3 regions of the Paenibacillus sp. FSL H7-0442 genome follow, and region 1 is predicted to be linked to each of the others. Evidence: predicted binding sites of a transcription regulator. Region 1 holds the regulator's gene; each other region holds the start of a gene.
The links. The regulator LexA, encoded in region 1, represses DNA repair genes until DNA is damaged. The targets are predictions, from matches to a motif close to CGAACATATGTTCG.
Positions count from the first base shown of each region.

Region 2: the regulator LexA is predicted to act here: its motif matches at 1,615-1,628, upstream of MHH57_RS15795 (YolD-like family protein).
Region 3: the regulator LexA is predicted to act here: its motif matches at 2,245-2,258, upstream of recA (recombinase RecA).

Region 1 covers NZ_CP151963.1:3,136,047-3,143,058, reverse strand. The annotation lists partial or broken gene tet (Tet(L)/Tet(K)/Tet(45) family tetracycline efflux MFS transporter) at 1-1,356, shown strand, start outside; gene MHH57_RS13620 (GNAT family N-acetyltransferase) at 1,578-2,117, opposite strand; gene MHH57_RS13615 (hypothetical protein) at 2,346-2,486, opposite strand; gene MHH57_RS13610 (hypothetical protein) at 2,527-2,691, opposite strand; gene MHH57_RS13605 (hypothetical protein) at 2,927-3,229, opposite strand; gene lexA (transcriptional repressor LexA) at 3,513-4,139, opposite strand; gene MHH57_RS13595 (LysM peptidoglycan-binding domain-containing protein) at 4,327-4,695, shown strand; gene MHH57_RS13590 (DUF896 domain-containing protein) at 4,804-5,010, shown strand; gene MHH57_RS13585 (hypothetical protein) at 5,131-5,640, shown strand; gene MHH57_RS13580 (HAD family hydrolase) at 5,795-6,589, shown strand; gene MHH57_RS13575 (cupin domain-containing protein) at 6,690-7,012, opposite strand, start outside.
Region 2 covers NZ_CP151963.1:3,591,363-3,598,374, reverse strand. The annotation lists gene MHH57_RS15800 (serine hydrolase domain-containing protein) at 1-808, shown strand, start outside; gene MHH57_RS15795 (YolD-like family protein) at 1,668-2,015, shown strand; gene MHH57_RS15790 (hypothetical protein) at 2,169-2,375, shown strand; gene cysK (cysteine synthase A) at 2,455-3,393, opposite strand; gene MHH57_RS15780 (hypothetical protein) at 3,800-3,973, opposite strand; gene MHH57_RS15775 (serine hydrolase domain-containing protein) at 4,155-6,098, opposite strand; gene MHH57_RS15770 (glycosyl hydrolase 115 family protein) at 6,356-7,012, shown strand, end outside.
Region 3 covers NZ_CP151963.1:2,182,030-2,189,041, forward strand. The annotation lists gene pgsA (CDP-diacylglycerol--glycerol-3-phosphate 3-phosphatidyltransferase) at 135-722, shown strand; gene MHH57_RS10040 (competence/damage-inducible protein A) at 818-2,086, shown strand; gene recA (recombinase RecA) at 2,328-3,389, shown strand; gene MHH57_RS10050 (RecX family transcriptional regulator) at 3,585-4,334, shown strand; gene rny (ribonuclease Y) at 4,709-6,253, shown strand; gene MHH57_RS10060 (TIGR00282 family metallophosphoesterase) at 6,331-7,012, shown strand, end outside.

The sequences.
Region 1 (7,012 bases):
GTCCGTTTTGCGCCATAACCAAATTTTAATGTGGCTTTGTGTTCTTTCGTTTTTAAGTGTGTTAAATGAAATGGTTCTTAATATCTCTTTACCTGATATTGCTGATGAATTCAATAAAACACCTGCCATTACAAATTGGGTGAATACTGTCTTTATGCTAAGCTTTTCTATATGAACAGCTGTATACGGAAAGCTATCTGATCAGTTAGGTATTAAAAGGTTGCTCCTGTTTGGAATCATAGTGAATTGCATAGGATCATTAATTGGATTTGTGGGACATACTTTTTTTCCAACACTTATCTTGGGGCGATTTATACAAGGGATTGGTGCAGCTGCATTTCCTTCACTTGTGATGGTCGTAGTTGCTCGCTATATCCCAAAAGAAAACAGGGGAAAGGCATATGGCCTCATCGGGTCTATCGTAGCAATGGGTGAAGGGATAGGACCGGCTATTGGTGGGGTGATTGCTCATTATATTCATTGGCTTATTTACTGCTTCTTCCTGTTTTAACGTTTGTAACTGTTCCCTTCCTGATAAAATTATTGAAAAAGGAAGTCATTTCAAAGGGCTCGTTTGACATTGCAGGAATCGTGCTTATATCTCTAGGTATTGTATTGTTTATGTTGTATACAACTTCTTACAGAATTTCTTTTCTGGTGATAAGTGTTCTATTTTTCTTGATCTTTTTAAAACATATCAGACAAGTAACCAATTCTTTTGTTGATCCTTCATTGGGGAAAAATACTGCATTTATGATAGGAATCCTTTGTGGCGGGCTTATGTTTGGTACCGTAGCTGGATTTGTTTCTATGGTCCCTTATATGATGAAAGACGTTCACCACTTAAGTACCGCAATGTTTGGCAGTGGAATTATTTTTCCTGGAACGATAAGTGTTATTTTCTTTGGTTTTCTTGGAGGAGCACTTGTTGATAAGAAAGGTTCCTTACATGTGCTAGCAGTCGGCGTTGCATTTCTTGCCGTCAGTTTTTTGGTAGCTGCTTTCTTTATTGAAATGACACCTTGGCTGATGTCTATTATTCTAGTCTTTGTTTTCGGTGGTCTTTCTTTTATTAAAACAGTAATATCCACTATTGTTTCAAGTAGTTTAAAACAAGAAGAAGCTGGCGCAGGAATGAGCTTGCTTAATTTTATAAGCTTTTTATCAGAAGGAACGGGGATTTCAGTTGTAGGAGGCTTATTGTCAATACGTCTTATTCATCAAAAATTTATACCAATCATTAATTTTCCATCTGCTTATTTATATAGCAATATGTTATTGATTTTTTCAGTGGTCATTATAATTAGCGGGATTTTATCTGTTATTGTATATAGACGTTCAGTTTCAGATTCCTGATAAGAGCAAAAAAGGATTACATGCTGAAAATGATCGCATCCTCACGTTTGAAGTAAGTGAATACTCTGAAAATAAATCAAAAGCTCTGCTAACCTTAATTGGCCGGCAGAGTTTTGTGTGCTGATCAGTTTGATTTTACTAGATACGGGAAAAGTAGCAATGCAAAGTGTGCGTACAAGATAGTATTGTTTTTAAATTCGGCCTTATTACAGAAGGATAGGCTAATTTGAATACTTAAACTTATAATACCAAAAAATCGCTTTCTCATGGGCTGTGGAAAAATTAGAATATAGCATAGTATCAACTCCGCCGATTACAAAGTTATTTTTAGCATAGAATTGACAAGCTAAAATATTCACATCCTGTGTTTCAAGCATAAGGCCAACAAGATTATTCTGCTTAGCCCACTCGGTTGCTTTACTCAATAAGGCTGCTCCGATTCCCTTGTGTCTCCAGTCTTTAGCGACGACAATATCCTCAATTAGAGCATAGCCATTCCAATTAGTACAAAGTTTAATTTTCCCAACACAGTCGTTCTCATCATAATATAAAAAAATAGATTTTCCTTGTTCATTAATATAACTGATATCGACGTCATCATCCTCATACTGTTTAAAATATGGTTCGGGAAAACTTTCTTCTATATATGACCAAATGTTGTTCTCGTATTTAGGTATAATTTTTCCTGACACAATAAAGCCGTTATTCTCATTTGACTTTTTAAAATCCCCCATATTTGAAAGTGACATTTTAATTATCATGGCTTGTCTCCTTCTGGTTTAATTTCTCTATGCACATTATTCTAAAAGAGAACCACTTTTTCCTGTCTGTTAGATTTATAAAAGAGTAAAATAGTAGCGACTGTTCAACTATGTGTGATATTTACGATCTCGTCCGCTTGCTTAAACGATTCATAGCAGTAGTTAGGTGTGCTGCTTAACACAAAAAAGCAGGAAGAATTTCTCCCGCTTTTTGCATGAAAACGATTATTAACGTCTGCGTTGTCTATCGTTTACGCTAAACAAATTAACAGCCAGTGCGTTACCTCTTGCACGCGCAGTGGCTCTTTGATTGGAACGGATGTTCAATCTTCTTCTTCTTAAATCACGTCTGCAATGTCTTCTGCTCATAATATCACCTCCCTTCAAGAAATGAAGGTGCGGTTGAATCTTAGTGGCGTTTATGCTTACGCTTGGAAATTTTGATATTCAAGGCATTGGTTGCTAGTGCATTTCCGCTTCCTGTTTTAGCAGCTGCGGCTTGAAAGACTTTAACGACCAGATATCTGTTTTTCCCGATGCGATGCTTATACGTTTTAACTCTATTTCTGATCATCTGCATATCTCCTTTGCTTAGTTCTGCTATATATATATGTCAATTGTGATAGTAATGTATCAGCATAAATCTATTAGAAGCAAAAAGAAGCTAGTACCTATATCCCTAAAGGTTAACAAAAAAACTCATGCGAACCTGTCTTCGCCTTTTCAACTTTACGTTGCAGGAGATGTTACAGGCAGGTCGGCATGAGTCTAATGTGTAGAATAAAGATAATATGCAGTTTGTATGAAAATTATTTACTATTAAGGGTGTTAAGTTTTTTTTCGTAGTATGCCTCTTGGGCAAGAATATGATTCAGTTGTTCTGAGAGCTGTTTATATTCTTGGCTGGCCTCTGGGTAATTATTTCTTTCGGAAATTACAGCTTCAAGTTGCTTTTCTAAATACCTGAAATGGATGAGTATTTGTATGTACTGAATACGATCGTAGGTTGTTATGTGTGATTTCTCTTCTGCATACAAATGATCCATTGTTGGAACTGCACAGCTTACGACGATAAATATCATAACAAACGCTGAAATTATTATTTTTTTCATTTAATTCCTCCTACAGAGCTATGAGTAATTAATATACCATATTTAGCTAAAAGAAAGAAAGATCTATTAGTTTTTCCCATAACAGTATAGCTGTTCAAGATCAGTGGGGGATTATTTGAGATGATGAGGCTGATTTTATAGTAGATACAATAGGAATAGGTTGCAAAAAGGAAAGAATAGTTGTGAGATACATAGTAAGCATAATAACAATACAAAACCGGCTTGCCCTAGGCAGCCGGTTTTGTATTAGGGGATAGAATAACGGGGAAGGAAGAACGAGAAATCAGTGGAAGTCCCGGAAGAGTCCTACAACTTTGCCCAAAATACTGACGTGTGTCAGACGAAGCGGTTCAAAGGCTGGATTTTCAGGTTGAAGCCGGATATGATCTTTTTCTTTGTAGAAGGTTTTAACTGTAGCTTCGTCTTCATCTGTCATAGCTACAACAATATCGCCATTATCAGCGGTCTGCTGCTGACGTACGATTACATAGTCTCCGTTAGCAATCCCAGCCTCAATCATGCTTTCGCCTACAACAGATAACATGAATATTTTATCCTCACCAACAAAGTGTTGGGGAAGAGGAAAGTAATCTTCAATATTTTCTGTCGCCGTAATAGGAAGACCAGCGGTTACTTTGCCGACGACGGGGACACGACTAATGGAGTAATTAATCAAGTTGCTGTTATCCGATTCGTCTTGACCGAGTAACTCAATAGCCCGTGGTTTTGTAGGATCGCGGCGAATGAGTCCTTTTTTCTCTAAACGATCCAAATGACCGTGAACCGTAGAACTGGAGGCCAATCCGACAGCCTCGCCTATTTCGCGTACAGAAGGGGGGTATCCCTTTAGACGCACTTCATTGCGGATAAATTCAAGAATGGCCTGCTGGCGGCTCGAAATCTTAGACATACCGTATCAACCCCATTTAGTAACGTTTGGGAAAATTATAGCATAGAACCTCCGTTCGTACAAACATAAGTTCTAAATAATCCCTAAAAATAATTGCGAACTTTTGTTCTCTTTTCTATTGAACAAAACAAACGTTCGTGTTATATTGTGAAAACATAAGAACAAACGTTTGGAGGACACAACCATGATGAAATATAGCACCTATCAAAGTATTTTTCCAATGAATATAGAAAATTTACAGGAGACCCGAAAAGAGGGTAGGGCGCGTTTTATGCAGATTATTACCCATACTCTTTTACTTAAGCTTCTTATTATAATGATTGTTGCTTGGATTGCAGGAGCAGGTGTACTTACGGTTTTCGCGGCTCCTTCAGCTTCCAAGGAAGAAGTGACTAAACTGACAGTACAACCTGGGGATACGTTGTGGCAGATTGCCGCGAATCATAAACCGGAACGAATGGATACACGGGTATATATAGAAGGAATTGTGCGGATTAACGGTTTAGAGGATCGGGGAGTGCAGGCAGGTCAGGTACTCAAGCTTCCTGACTTATGATCTATAGACTATTAGAGCTTGTCAGGGAGCGTAATGCGGGAGCCTTGACAAGCTCTTTTCTACATGTCAAAGTGTATTATATCTTTGCTTTTATGGAGGGGACACAATTTGGATATAGACAGCTTGGTACAGCGCATTAATGAATTAGCGCGCAAAGCAAAATCCGAGGGATTAACAGAAGAGGAAACCACAGAACGTGCCAACCTTCGGGAAATTTATTTAGGTAACATTCGCCGTAATTTTCGGCAGCAGCTAGAAACGATTGAATTTGTGGACGATGATACATCGAAGGGAAATGACGGGCTGAAGCATTAATGTTGTTAAAGCGCCCAAGCCTGCAATTTGCCTTTTGTTTTAGGTACCTCTCATGGTATCTATATAGATCAGCTTTGAGGCAATTGTTTTAATGTAATATATCTGGGAAGGAATTGAGAGATGGCCCGATCATTTGAAAGAAAAGTACGCAAAAACACAGCGCATTTAAATAAATCGCGCAAAAAGCAAGGTATTCAAACCATTAGCGGCGCAGGTTCTGCAATGGATATTTTCCGTGGACGTAACATTACTGTGCCAATTATGCTGGCTGGTCTTTCTGTATTGTACATGCTTATGAGTTACTTTTTGACTAAGACCGGTATGCGAGGGATGGATTGGCTTGTATTCGGCCTGTACTTGATGCTGGCTGTTATCTTTTTTATCCGTCGTCCTTATCTGAAAGTGGGAAAGGATACTCTCTATATGCTGAAAGGTGGTAGGGAACGTCCAATGACCGCTGGGGACATGAAAGCCATCAAGATTGAAAAGGGTTACGTAACCGTTGAAAGAAAAGGTAAGGGTGGTAATTTTATTTTCACAAAATCATTAGGTCGCTATGACACGGATGCCATTGCAGAGCGACTTGAGAAGTTTGCGCTATCCAATCAGATACAGGTTGACAAGAAATAACTGATTTAGCCTGTACTCTGTAACAAAGGCCGTATGATGTTATTTCATATAACATGCTGCGGCCGCTTGCTTAATATGGGCACACATAACGATTCAAATGCTTAATCAAGCAAATAGGCGTACATATACTGTGGAAAGAGAGTGGATAATTCAGATGACGATTCAGGCGGTAATGTTTGATCTTGATGATACCCTTTTGTGGGATGAACGTAGTGTAGAAGAGGCATTTGATGCAGCGTGTCAAACAGGCTCCCGTGAAGCAGGTGTTGATCCAAAAGCTTTGGAGGAAGCCGTACGTAAAGAAGCACGCGCTTTGTATGAATCCTATGAAACTTTTAGTTTTACTCAAATGATCGGCATTAATCCGTTTGAAGGATTGTGGGCGAATTTTACAGCAGGTGAGCAACCTGAATTCCGTCAATTGGAACAGTTGGCCCCTGTTTATCGAAAGGAATCATGGCGCAGAGGACTCCAGCAACTAGGGATAGATAATGAGAAGTTGGCGGAAAAGCTGGCTACCCAATTTGCTTCGGAAAGACGCGCACGTCCCCATGTATATGAAGAAACGTTTGAAATTCTAGAACAATTGAAGGGACAATACAAGCTATTATTATTGACAAACGGTTCCCCTGATTTACAACAGGAGAAACTGGATGGAGTTCCTCAATTAGCTCCTTTCTTTGATCATGTGGTCATTTCAGGTTCATTTGGTCGAGGCAAGCCTGATCCGTCTATATTCCAGCATGCGTTGGGGCTTCTTGGTATTGAGCCTGAACATGCTTTAATGGTAGGAGATAAGCTGACGACTGATATTCAAGGAGCGTTGGCAGCAGGTGTTCACTCGGTGTGGGTGAACCGAAACGCCAAAACCAATACCACAGAGATCAAGCCGAAGTTCCAAATCAAGCATCTGTCTGAATTGGACGGAATTATTCAATCGTTAAAGTAAGAAATCCACAGTCTTTGGAAACGAGTATTAAGAAAACTCCCTTCGCTCGATTGTCACAGAGCAGAGGGAGTTTTTTATTTACACAAGGATAAATTCGTAATTATGCTTTAATGAAGGTTGGATCTTCGAACGGTTCCGCAATCCAGCCATTTTCTTCAATGAACAAGCGGACTGCCACGATCTTTTGATTCTCCATTAAAGTGAAAAAGTGAGGTATATTTTCGGGTACGGAGATAACGTCCCCCGGTGAAAGCTCTACGTTAAAATAGCCGATCTCTTCAGGTCCTTTAATGATAAAGATGCCTTTACCAGCGACAATGGCACGGATTTCATCCTCGGTATGGGTGTGAATTTGCTCAAACTTGGCCAGCAGATCGTCCAAATTCGGCGTTGCTTCAGATAGAGTGATAACGTCCCATATTT
Region 2 (7,012 bases), 460 kb from region 1:
TCAGGAGAAAAAATTGAACCTGGATGATTCGGTCGAAAAATGGCTGCCAGGGGTCATAAAGGGTAATGGGTATGACGGCAACAAAATTACGATTCGTCAGTTATTGAACCATACAAGCGGGCTTGCGAGCTATACTGATCTTGATTTTCGAGATATTACCTTGCCTCAAAATCCATTCCGTTACTATTCGTCCGACGAGCTTATCAGCATGGGACTAGCAAAGCCGCCTGTATATGCGCCAGGGAAGGGCTGGAATTATTCGAACATGAATACTATACTAGCCGCTCAAATTATTCAGAAGGTAACAGGAGAGACGTATGCGGAGCAGATCAGGAAACGGTTGATCGAACCGCTCGGTATGACAGGGACATTTGTAATGGAAAATAGTCACGATATTCCAGGTAAGCATGCCACAGGATATAATATGGATAGATCGGGTCATTTGTATGATTTAACAGAAATGAATCAATCATGGGCAAATGCAGCTGGAGATATAGTCTCAACAACTAAAGATTTGACCACCTTCTTCAGTTCGCTGTTGGGCGGAAAGCTTCTAAATCAAGAGATAATGAACCAGATGCTCACGACAGTAGATTCACCTATAGGTAAAGTCGGACTAGGGATTTATGAAATAAAAACAGCTGACGGGCAATCATACTGGGGGCATGCCGGCGGTACTTTCGGATTTGAATCGAGAGCCTTCGGATCTCTAGGCGGGCAGCATATTTTGGTAACGTGCATCAACTCGGTAGCTCCGGAAGTGGAGCCGGCTCACAATAAAATAATCAATAAGGAGTTTGGCCGTTAAGTTTAAAGCCGACATCGCGTCCTTTATTTGAGGGCGGATGTCGGTTTCTGCTGTGATTAACCGTCGTTTCATGCAATCGAGACACATATGTCCGCATTCAGAATAAAACGACATCAAAATAGACAAGATGCACGAGGGGCATAACGACGGCGTATTTTATATTCGGTCGGTCAAGCTCTACTATCGACTTCTTTATCACTCCCGCCAACAGATGGTTTACCGCCGAAATCGGTAAAATAGGTTAGACGCAAATTCGATATAGAGAATAAGAAGATATATGAGATTTTTAGAAATACATAGTAGGTATAGACAACGTAATATTACTAACCTACACATTGCACCAGACTACAATTTCTATTTAAAGACTTCAAGGAAAATCAAACATTAAGACTAATGTACAAAAATATCAGAATTTCGTATATGTTATTCCGCTAACGGGATACGTTAGTTCAATGGAACAGCGACAGTCTAGGACATTATTTTCTCGTACTGGTTGTCACTGTTCCAATTTCAAAGTCCGTCTAAAACTTATTTTATGGAGACTAGCGGTATGACAATTCGAAAGATGCATGGAATAATGTCGATACAATCGTATGGAACAATATAGGAGATGAATTTGAGGGAAAGAAACTTAATCATTATTCAAAACTTGATCTAACCAGGTGAATATGCGGTGGTTAGCCAATTTTAATGCTCCAAAATTTTCATTTTATCCCCCTGATTTTGTATTTTCGTCTAGTCTATCAGACCTAGGAATATTTTTCTAGGACAAAAGTTTTGGATTCGGTATGCAAAAAGCCTTGTCTAGAACGTATGTTCGGAATATAATTTCTACATAATACATCAGGAGGCTACATACATGTCGAAAAAATTAGAAGGTAACGGCTTATGGGAAAGCAGCAGGATTATCATACCAGAACACAAGGAAGCATACTTAAAACTCATGAAAGACCGTCAGCGGAGAGGCAAGCCGGAACTTGACGATCAGGAAGTCCAGTTGATCGAGCAAGCGCTTATAGAGTCCTACAACACACGTCAACCTATAACACTAGTGGTTTTTAGCCCATTCGATGACGAAGAACTCACAGGTGTAATCACGTCTATAAATACTACTCGCAGGGAAGTGAAACTGTTTCGTGGCGAGGATGATTTTAGTTGGATCAAGTTGGAGGATATCATTTTCAGCAAGTATCTAGCAAAAATCTAAGGGTAGTAAATATTCTACTGATGTTATTCAACAAACAAGAAATGTCTCAGCTGCCTTATCTACGACAATTCAGCCGAAGTCTTTCTAGGAGCATTTGATGCTAGTGTTTTAGCTGAGCAGATCAATCCTCATATCGCAATCGAAGACTTCCTGATGATGATGCGTTACACCCGCATCAAGTTAAAGAAAGAGGCTTACAGAGTGGTACAAAACTACTACGGAGAAGCTCACTTTTACAGAAAAAGCCTGATGAGCTACAACAACATCGGGCTGGGCAAAGGTAACTTTTTCTTCGCTAACGGTCCATTTGTTGTGCAAAAAAATGGACCGCTAGCGAAGAAAGAAATCAATTCAGGTTAATGAAACAATTCTATGCGCTCTTGCTTGTGTACTTGGAAAATTAACAAAAGAGGCAGCTGGATTCCTGCCTCTTTTGTTATTATTCTACGTCTGAGAAAAGCGGAGTGGACAAATAACGCTCACCTGTATCAGGTAATATGACCACGATCGTCTTGCCTTTGTTTTCTGGAAGCTTTGCAATTTGTGTTGCTGCATAAACCGCAGCCCCAGAAGAAATACCAACAAGCAGCCCTTCTGTTTTGGCAAGCAGGCGTGCAGTTTCAAATGCATCTTCGTTTTTAACTTTGAAAACCTCATCCACATATTCTTCATTAAAGTTATTTGGAATGAAACCAGCACCGAGTCCTTGTAGTTGATGTGAACCTGGAGTACCGCCAGACAGCACTGGTGAATCGAACGGTTCGACGGCTATCACTTTTACAGAAGGTTTTCGTTCCTTCAATCCCTGGCCAACGCCCGAAATAGTCCCACCTGTACCTACGCCCGCAATAAAAATATCTACACCGCCATCCGTATCATGCCAGATTTCTACAGCTGTAGTTTTGCGGTGGATTTCTGGATTGGCAGGATTGCTAAACTGCTGTGGTATGAAAGAGTTTGGTGTTTCGGCAGCCAATAGTTCAGCACGCTTGATAGCGCCTTTCATCCCCTCGGATCCCGGTGTTAACACAAGCTCAGCACCGAACGCAGTCAAAAGCTTGCGACGTTCGATACTAAACGTTTCAGGAAGTGTAATTATAAGTTTATATCCAAGAGCCGCAGCTGCAAATGCAAGTCCGATTCCAGTATTGCCACTTGTTGGTTCGATAATAACGGAGTCTTTATTGATTAAGCCTTTCTCCTCAGCGTCTTTAATCATAGCATATCCAATGCGGTCCTTAACGCTACCAGCCGGATTGAAATATTCCAACTTTGCTACCACGTTTGCCTCAATATTTTGGATTTGGCTGTAGTTCAACAGTGCTAGCAAAGGAGTATTTCCAATTAATTCAGTCAACTTTTGGTGAATTTTAGTCAAAATTATCCCTCCAAACGATTAATTCATATCTACTTACTATGACATAGATATTATCACGAATTTTTCTTCATAACCATGTTCTGTTAATTCATAGTGAGGAGCGGGAACGGACGAAACAGTTTAAACCTAAGGTACTACTCATAAAAAAGTAGTCCAAGCTTATTCAGAACCTGAGAGTCATTAAGAATGTATACAGTGTATCCTTTTACCCGCTAACCTAGTGGTCGGCGGATAACGAATTTGTATTTAGTAGAAGGCAAAAAGAGCAGTAAGGAATTAATCCTTCTGCCTCACTGTTAACATACGGGGAGGCGTTTTTATTTTGGCAAGCTTACGGTGTATCAATTCGCGCCATCAAGTTGCTCTTGCGAGAGCTTACGACTAAATGCCTACAATACGAAGTAATTTATGTTCTTAATAAGGATATCGATACATCATCTAAAAGAATTGTGGCAAAGGTATCCTCTGCTGTAACACGGAACACTAAATCTCTGGAAACAGTTCCCGAATTTCCTGAGATTGAGAAAGTGCGGGAGGATATGACAGGGGCTGCGCCTTTTCCACTTTTCTTTGGTTTCATTTGAATTAACCCTCTTTCTGTAGACATATTTGCTACACTAGTAGTTTATGAAATATGAATAAGAGTGTTCATAGAGAAGAGAATACAAAAAAGACCGTCTATTGACGGCCTTTTCTATGTTTCGACTCGAAATATATCGTGGAGGCTATCTATGCTATAAAAAGGATAAAATTAAGTAGATCTATGCGAAAAAATAGAAATTATAGGAATACAAGAAAAACGAAATAGCTAAAAACGAAAGAATCAGCGCCGCGGTGTATACCTTTCTTAACAAAGTAGCCTCCGAAACGTTACATTTTCTTACAGCAAGATAGGCAGCCGGTACAAAGGCGAGCCCAAGTACCCAGAAAAGGATAATATTGAAATTGAAATTGGACATAGGCTGATAGGGGTCGCCTATCAATTGGATGCTTGAAGCAATGAGATTGACGATCACAAGCAGACCCAGCAAGGGGATTACGGTTACACTGTCAGGCAAGGGAAGCCGCGAAGCACTCTTCTGCTTTCTTGCGTCCTTGAGCTTCCGCAGCCATCCAATAATACCGAAAATAGACCCAAGCGCAAACCAAATACCGCATCCCCCGACCAGAATATAACTGAAGATGGATGTTTGCAGGAAGGATATCGGCAATTGGTCATCGATCACTCCATATGACAACTGCGTCACTTTACCATCGGCATTGGTTATGAAAAAAAGACGGCTGATGTTTAGGCCCGCGTGATCATAAGGAGTGCTCCCGGGAGTCACGCGTTCAAAAAAATAGGGTTTGGTTTCTACATAATCAACATGAATATTCATGGATGGAATACTCAGAGTGATTCCGCCATTGCCGTTGGCTGTGACCACTTCTTCCGCATTGGATAATACGGGTATAAGCTTCAATATACCAGATGATACTGCGCGAGCAGAACGGTATTTTCCCTCCACATCCGCGCTATGCTTCAACGTGTTGTCCGCTTGCGGAGTAGCGTGGGAACCCCCGACAAACAGGTCAATGAGTTCGCTTCTTGCCCCGGACATTTCATTTTCCACATTAGTCAGAATACTGATCCCAAAGTTTTGATCCGGCACGATAGAGACCAGAGAGGAGAATGAATCTGTATTTCCACCGTGCTCGATAACACGATAATCTCCCGCGAACCGTTCCCAAAAGCCATGGGCATTCCCCGGAAGCTCGGGATAGTGGGTATACGAAGCCTCATGCATTTCTCGCAAGGTTTCATTCTTGTTGAACAGCGAATATTTTAAGGAATGGTCCATGTTCAGATGAGCAAGCATAAAATGAGCCATGTCCTCCGAAGTAATGTTTAACGCACCAGCCGGCACATCATTAAAGAAAACATTCGGCTTTGCCACCCAGTTTCCATCCTTCTTGGAGTAGCCTGTTGCTTTATGTTCGATAACCTCTGGAATAAGATCATACCGTTGTGTAAAGTAAGAATGTTTCATGTCTAGAGGCTCAAATATATGTTTCTGAATATAGGTTTCAAAAGGCATTCCGGATACACGTTCTATAATATAACCGGCCAGGTTGGTCCCATAGTTGGAATAAGCAATCACTGTTCCAGGCTCATAAATCTGTTGAGGCTGGTTTCCGGGTGCGACATGCTCCTTGAGAGGCCTAAGATCAGCAGGATCATGAACCAAAAGTTTTTCCAGGCGCTCCTCAAAACCTGCCGTGTGGCTTATCAGTGATTTCAGGGTAATAGGCTTATCAAAAGAAGGCTTAAGAAAGCCGTCAGGCAAGTATGTGCGGATGTCCGTATTCAAATCCAGCTTTCCTTGCTCAACCAGTTGCATTACTGCCGTCCAGGTGAACAATTTCGATACGGAACCGGCCTCCATATAGGTTGTTTCCGTACTCATGGGTGTTTGTTTCTCGATGTTTGCGTATCCGTAACCTTTTGAAAGAACAATTTTCCCGTCCTTTACTATGGAAACCGCAGCACCAGGAATCGCTGTTCCTATATATTTTTTCATAATTTGATCTGTTCTGTTTTCGATTTCGGAAATCGGAATTCCAGAGGGAGTAGTTGGAACGGACTCAGAAGCATATGCCTGGACCGGGATAAATGCCATCAATGCCAACAGGAACAAAGAGGCAAATCGTTTTTTCAATTTCATATCATGTCTCCTTTTTGCTGCGCTTGAATCTTTAAGGGCAGTCTGTTTTTTGGAACATTTTTAGTGTAGCAGTCAAGTCTTTCTTATTTCTCTCCTGTTCCTTACTTTTTTCTTTCTCAAATGAAGCTTCAACTCTCAAATGATTTACCGAAAAAAAGCTATATTTACGTTGGTACAGCTTTATATGTATGTTGACAACCTATAAAATAAAGACAAGAAGAATCCTCATAGTTGAAAAAAATAGGAGATGACAACAAATGAAAGCCTGTGAACCTCTAACTATTTCATCTGAAAGCGGATACAATCTTCAAACCAATGAAAGTGTGCCCATTGCCCACGCTTGGAACATGATTGCGCGAGATCATAAGCAAGTGTTTGGCCTCGAGCCATTGCAAACAGAAATAGAGCCCTCGATCATTATCCGTTATGCGCAGGAAGGAGATAGCTGTCCGCACTGGCCAGAGAGCTATTGTCTACGTTTTGTTGCTGGTCGCAAGGGAACGGTACTCCATATTATTGGCCGTGATGAATTAGGAATTATTTATGGACTGCTTCATTACAGCCGTTTCGCTTTGGGTGTGGAGCCGTTCTGGTTCTGGGCGGAGCTTCTCCCACCTAAGCGGGATACCATAGTTTTACCGAGTGAGAATGTTGACAGTATACCGTCCAAGGTTCGATATCGAGGATGGTTTGTCAATGATGAGGTATGCTTGATTGGCTGGAAGGAAGATTATCCACCGACGGAGCAGGTGTGGCAGCCCGTTTTCGAAGCGTTACTGCGGTGCGGTGGAAATATGGTGATTCCCGGAACCGATTTACCACGCACAGGTATCCATCATAAGCTTGCAGCAGACATGGGCTTATGGATCACACATCATCATGCTGAGCCGTTGGGGGCGGAGATGTTTTTGCGC
Region 3 (7,012 bases), 950 kb from region 1:
GCCATATTATACTTGTAACGAAAATGCAGACAATTCAGGTGTATAGCGCTCGCCGAAAGCGATTTACATAGGGTTGAATTTAATCCGAAAACTGCCATTTGTAATCAAGTACGATAATCAGGGGAGAGTGTGTTGTGAATTTACCCAACAGAATTACAATAACGCGGATTTGCCTTATCCCGGTGATGATGCTGGCTTTGCTGGTGGACTTTGATTTTTATCCGCCACCGATTGAGATCGGAGCTTTCAAGCTGCCGTATAATCAGCTGATTGCGGCTATCATTTTCCTTGTAGCAGCCAGCACGGACGGTCTTGACGGGTATTTGGCACGTAAAAATAATATGGTCACCAATTTGGGCAAGCTGTTGGACCCCCTTGCTGATAAGCTTTTGGTAACCGCCATTTTGGTTTCCTTGGTAGAAATGGGGAAAATTGATTCGTGGATTGTTGTTGTGATTGTTAGCCGTGAGTTTGCGGTTACGGGGCTGCGTCAGATTGCCTTGCTGGATGGGTCTGTGGTTGCTGCAAGCAATTGGGGCAAATTAAAGACGATCATTCAGATTGTTGCTATAGTAGCGCTGCTCATTAATAATTTCCCGTTTGTTTTTCTTGGTATACCGTTTGATTTAATAGCGATATGGGCAGCGGTGTTGATCACCATTTATTCGGGTATTGATTATTTCGTGAAAAATATCCATTTGCTGAGCTCCTCCAAGGTTTAACAGTATAAATTTTATGGAAACAGCAATAGGGACTAAACTTATTGCTGTTTCTTTATATAATTCCCATCATATTCGCAGTACAGGAGGAAGAATTGATGAAAGCTGAAATAATTGCGGTAGGAACAGAGTTATTGCTCGGACAAATAGTGAATACAAATGCTCAATATTTGTCACAAGAGTTGGCTACAATTGGAATCGATGTATATTTTCAGACTGTGGTTGGCGATAACATAGATCGGCTTCAGGAAGCCATAAGAATTGCTCAGAAGCGTGCGGATATTATTTTATTTTCTGGCGGTCTGGGACCGACCCAGGATGATTTGACGAAAGATGCGATAGCGTCTGTATTGGGGCGAAAATTGCACATAGATCGTCTTGCAATGGACAAGCTAGATCAATTTTTTCGTAACCGTGGGGTAGAAATGACCGAAAATAACCGCCGGCAGGCGCTTTCTATTGAAGGTGCTACTCCGCTTGAAAATGAGACAGGGCTAGCTGTGGGCGACGCAATTGCACAGGATGGTAAATTTTATGTAGTTTTGCCTGGACCTCCTAAGGAACTCAAACCGATGTTTGCAAACCAGGCCAAACCTTGGTTGCTTCAGCAGGCATTGAGCGGTGAGGAAATGCCAATTTATTCAAAAATGCTAAAATTTGCAGGGATTGGTGAGTCAGCTCTTGAAACCCGTTTGTTAGATCTGATCCAATCCCAGACAGACCCCACGATTGCTCCTTATGCCAAGGAAGGGGAAGTCACGATCCGTATATCCACCAAGGCGGCCAGCGAAAGTGAAGCATTGATTAAGCTGACGGCTACGGAAGTAGAAATTCAGCAGCGTCTTTCGGAATTTATGTATGCAAGCGAAGATGTTACGCTGGAGAAGGTTATCGTAGATCTAATGGCCAATCGCGGACTCACTGTGAGTGCGGCAGAAAGCTGTACAGGTGGAATGCTGATGGAACACCTCACTTCTATACCTGGCAGTGCTACTATGTTTCAAGGTGGCATCGTGTGCTATTCCAATGAAATGAAGATGAAATTACTCAACGTGCCTTGTGATTATTTGGAAGGGGATCAAGCGCCAGGTGCAGTGAGTAAGGAAGTGGCCCTTGTGCTTGCAGAGCAGGCGAGAATGATCATGGACAGCGATTTTGGACTTTCAGTTACTGGTGTAGCCGGGCCTGGGTATTCCGAACGGAAGCCAGTCGGTCTAGTGTATATTGGCATTGCTGAACGCGACAAGGAAACGGAAGTACATGAACTGAGACTGAGTGGTAACCGCGAAACAATCCGACTGCGATCAGTCAAAGCGATTCTGTACAGATTGTGGCGCAGGCTGGTAGAGAACGAGAAACTCTCTTAATCATCTATGTACAGTGTGGGTCGTAGAGTTGTTTTAGATAGATATTCATGATATAATCACCTTATCGGAAGAACCGTTGCAAAGCCTTTTGCCAGCGGTTCTTTTTTTGTTTTAAGAGACAGGTGTAATTACAGAAGAGAGCTGTGTGAATAAAAAAACGAATGTATGTTCGAAAAAATGCTTGGCAAGCGTGTCAAAACAAGGTATTATTAAAGTACAAACAATGAAGGATGTGAGTTTATTGTCAGATCGTCGTGCTGCGCTGGATATGGCGCTCCGTCAAATAGAAAAGCAATTTGGTAAAGGTTCCATTATGAAGTTGGGTGAGTCTACCCACATGCAAGTGGAAACGATCCCCAGTGGTTCGATTGCTTTGGATATTGCGTTAGGAACGGGCGGCTTTCCAAGAGGCCGGGTTATTGAAATATACGGACCGGAATCATCCGGTAAAACGACAGTAGCTCTTCACGCTATCGCAGAGGTGCAAAAAACAGGCGGACAAGCCGCCTTTATCGACGCCGAGCATGCGCTTGATCCGTCGTATGCAAGCAAGCTGGGTGTCAATATTGATGAGTTGTTACTATCGCAACCAGATACAGGAGAGCAGGCGCTTGAGATTGCCGAAGCCCTTGTACGTAGTGGAGCAGTAGACATTGTAGTTGTTGACTCCGTAGCGGCACTTGTGCCGAAGGCAGAGATTGAAGGCGAAATGGGAGATTCCCACGTCGGTCTTCAAGCACGTCTGATGTCGCAGGCATTGCGTAAGCTGTCTGGAGCCATTAACAAATCGAAAACTATTGCTATTTTTATTAACCAGCTACGTGAAAAAGTAGGTGTTATGTTCGGTAACCCTGAAACAACACCAGGTGGACGTGCCTTGAAGTTTTACTCTACGGTACGTTTGGATGTTCGTCGTATTGAAAGTTTGAAAATGGGTAACGACATTGTGGGTAACCGCACACGTATTAAAGTCGTGAAGAATAAAGTTGCCCCTCCATTCCGTCAGGCTGAAGTGGACATTATGTACGGTGAGGGCATTTCCAAAGAAGGTAGCTTGATCGATATCGGTACGGAGCATGACATTGTCGACAAGAGTGGAGCTTGGTATTCCTACGAAGGTGAGCGCCTTGGTCAGGGACGTGAGAATGCGAAGCAATTTTTGAAGGAAAATCCGAACATTGCTAGTACGATCGAGCAAAAAATTCGGGTGGCAAGCAATTTGATTACGACGGTTGCTCCGCCTACAGAAGAAGAGTTGGCACAGCAAGCCAAGGAAGAACAGGAATTGTTGGAGCTTGAATAAAGCTTGGTGAATCCTGATTTGTGAACTGGAGCCAGGGTTATGGCACAATCCGGTTGAATAGCATGATTCTGATGCCCTGCACAGTTGTGCAGGGCATTTTTGCATCAATTAAAGCTGCTTTATCAGCGGAATCTAACTTTTGCGTAGCAGTTGTCCAAAGACTGCTTTCGTGAATTTCAAAGTGAGGGAAATATATTGCAGTTGGACGATGAAGATGAATATTCTGCGGAAGCAAATAAGCAACAAGAAATTTCTCTTTTTCCGGATCATGAGGAATTGATGATTACTAGGGTAGAGCAGGGACAGGGACGCAAACGTGGACGCTATATCATTCATTTTGGCCCGTATTCACTGTCTGTATTAGAAGATGTAATGATCAAGTACAATATGTTCAAAGGAACGTTATTCGTCAAAAAAGAACTGGAAGATATTGTTCTGGCAGATGAAAAGCAACAGGCCTATGTACTCGCGCTTCGATATTTGGGGCGAAAGCCTCGCACACGTCAGGAAATTGCCCAGCGTTTGGTGCAAAAAGAACTGGATCAGTCTGTTATTGACGAAGTAATGGTCCGACTGGAAAGGGAGCAACTCGTGGATGATGATTTGTACGCCCGCCAATGGGCAAGGCAGCGTATAACTAGCCAACGTAAGGGGAAGATGTGGGTTAGGCAAGAACTCCGTCAGAAAGGCATCTCTAAAGCCTCTATTGGGGAAGCGTTAGGTGAAATCACCGATAATGAGGAGTGGGAGAGTGCTTTGACGATCGGACGTAAGAAATGGAATCAGGTACGTGGTGATATAATGGAGAAAAAAAGGAAAACCTACCCTTTTCTCATGAGACGCGGATATTCGGGGGATATGACACGCCGAGTGGTCAATCATCTCACTGCGGCCGAGCATGACGCTGCTTCAGATGACGAGGAATTGTTGCAGTGGGAGGAATAATTGCCAAACGGCTGCTGAACCTTGGGCTAGTATGAACGGATAGGATGAGCTAGTTATTACATGGAAAGCTGCATGGTACTCTACTAATGTTTGCATTCCCTTGACAATGCCATTTGTCAAATAATAAAATATATATGAAACGATACTTGTGGAACGCCCTTTTTCCTTCCAAAAAAGCGGAATCCACCGGTGAGTTCTCATCGCCAAATAACAAGTGATGCCGCTATGCCAGGCGGAATTGTACATGTGAAAGCATGTGCATATGAAATGAAACGACCTTGTGTCGTTATCTTAGTTTGACGATCAAAGTAAATGTGACAATTGCAAAAAGTCCCAAGGAATGCCTTGGAGGAACCAACGGGGAGGTGAACAGTATGATGACTGCGATCTGGTTCGTTCTCGTTGCTGTAGCCGCGTTATTCTTTGGGTTCGGGATTGGTTATTTTATTCGCAAATCTATTGCAGAAGCTAAGATCTCCAGTGCGGAAGAAGCTGCCGCGCAAATCGTGGAGAACGCGAAAAAAGAGGCAGAAGCGCTGAAGAAGGAAACGGTATTGGAAGCGAAAGATGAAATTCACCGCATCCGTGCCGAAGCTGAAAAAGAAACTCGTGAACGTCGCAATGAAATTCAACGACAGGAACGAAGATTGCTGCAAAAAGAAGAATCGCTGGATAAAAAATTGGAATCGCTGGAACGCAAAGAAGAACAGGTGGCCAACAAAGAGAAACGAATCGATGAAACCCAGCAGCAAATTGATTTGATTTACAAGAGTCAGGTAACTGAGTTGGAGCGTATTTCCAATCTGACGATGGAGGATGCAAGAAGTATTATTCTGACCAACGTAGAGCAGGAAGTTCGTCATGAAACAGCTCAGATGATTAAAGAAATTGAACAGCAGGCCAAAGAAGAAGCGGACAAAAAGTCTCGTGAAATCATCACACTGGCCATCCAACGCTGTGCGGCAGATCATGTAGCAGAAACGACGGTTTCTGTCGTCACATTGCCGAACGAAGAAATGAAAGGCCGGATTATCGGGCGCGAAGGCCGTAATATCCGTGCACTTGAAACCCTTACAGGAATTGACCTCATTATTGATGATACGCCGGAAGCTGTTATTTTGTCCGGATTTGATCCGATTCGTAGAGAGATTGCGCGTACTGCGCTTGAAAAGCTCGTAGCGGACGGACGGATACATCCGGCTCGTATTGAAGAGATGGTGGAAAAATCCCGTAAAGAGGTGGACGAACGAATCCGTGAATATGGTGAGCAGGCCACCTTTGAGGTGGGCGTGCATAGCTTGCATCCGGATTTGATCAAGATCTTGGGACGTCTTAAGTTCCGTACGAGTTACGGACAGAACGTATTAAAGCACTCGATGGAAGTTGCATACTTGACAGGTCTAATGGCCGGGGAACTGGGCGAAGACGTTGTACTGGCAAGACGGGCAGGATTGCTGCATGACATCGGGAAGGCGCTGGATCACGAAGTGGAAGGATCGCACGTTGAAATTGGCGTGGAACTGGCGAAAAAGTACAAGGAACACCCGGTCGTCATAAACAGCATTGCTTCACATCACGGCGACTGCGAAGCGACTTCAGTGATCGCCATGCTGGTTGGGGCGGCAGATGCTCTATCAGCAGCAAGACCGGGAGCGCGGCGTGAAACGCTAGAGACGTACATCCGTCGTCTTGAGAAGCTGGAACGCATCTCCGAATCTTTTGAAGGCGTTGAAAAATCATACGCGATTCAAGCCGGACGCGAAGTTCGTGTCATGGTACAGCCAGAGAAAATTGATGATGCGGAAGCATTCCGACTGGCCCGCGATATTACGAAAACGATTGAGAATGAACTGGACTATCCGGGACATATCAAAGTTACTGTTATTCGCGAGACCCGTGCGGTAGAATACGCAAAATAAAAGCATTTCAATGAAAAGTGGCCGCTGTTTGTAGGGCCACTTTTCATTTATGTAAGGCAGACTAGGGAGGGCTTTCTATCAACGTATTATTTATTGGAGACATCGTCGGCAGTGTAGGCAGAAAGGCACTGAGGGAAAATCTTCCTTCGCTCAAATCAAAATACAATCCGCATGTTATTATCGTGAACGGAGAAAATGCAGCTTCGGGAAGAGGCATAACTCCTGCTATCGCCAGAGAGTTTTTTGATTGGGGCGTCCATGGGATTACGATGGGAAATCATACTTGGGACAATAAGGAAATATTTGATTTTATAGATGATGAGCCACGGATCATTCGCCCGGCTAACTTTCCACCAGGAACACCGGGCCGGGGTTATACCGTTGTAAAGGGTGGAGGTAAGGAGCTGGCTATTGTTAATCTGCAAGGTAGAACCTTTTTGCCAGCTATTGACGATCCATTCCGTGCAGCAGATGAAATTGTCGATGAGTTGCGCAAAAAACATAAACATATCCTAGTTGATTTTCACGCCGAAGCAACCTCGGAAAAAATCGCTATGGGTTGGCATTTGGATGGACGTGCTTCAATCGTGGTAGGTACGCACACACATGTACAGAGCAATGACGATACAATTTTGCCACAAGGAACTGCGTATCAGACAGATGCGGGAATGGTAGGTCCTTATGAGGGAGTGCTTGGAATGCAGAAAGAGGCTGTGTTACAGAAATTCCAGACCCAGCTTCCGGTGCGTTTTCAAGTGG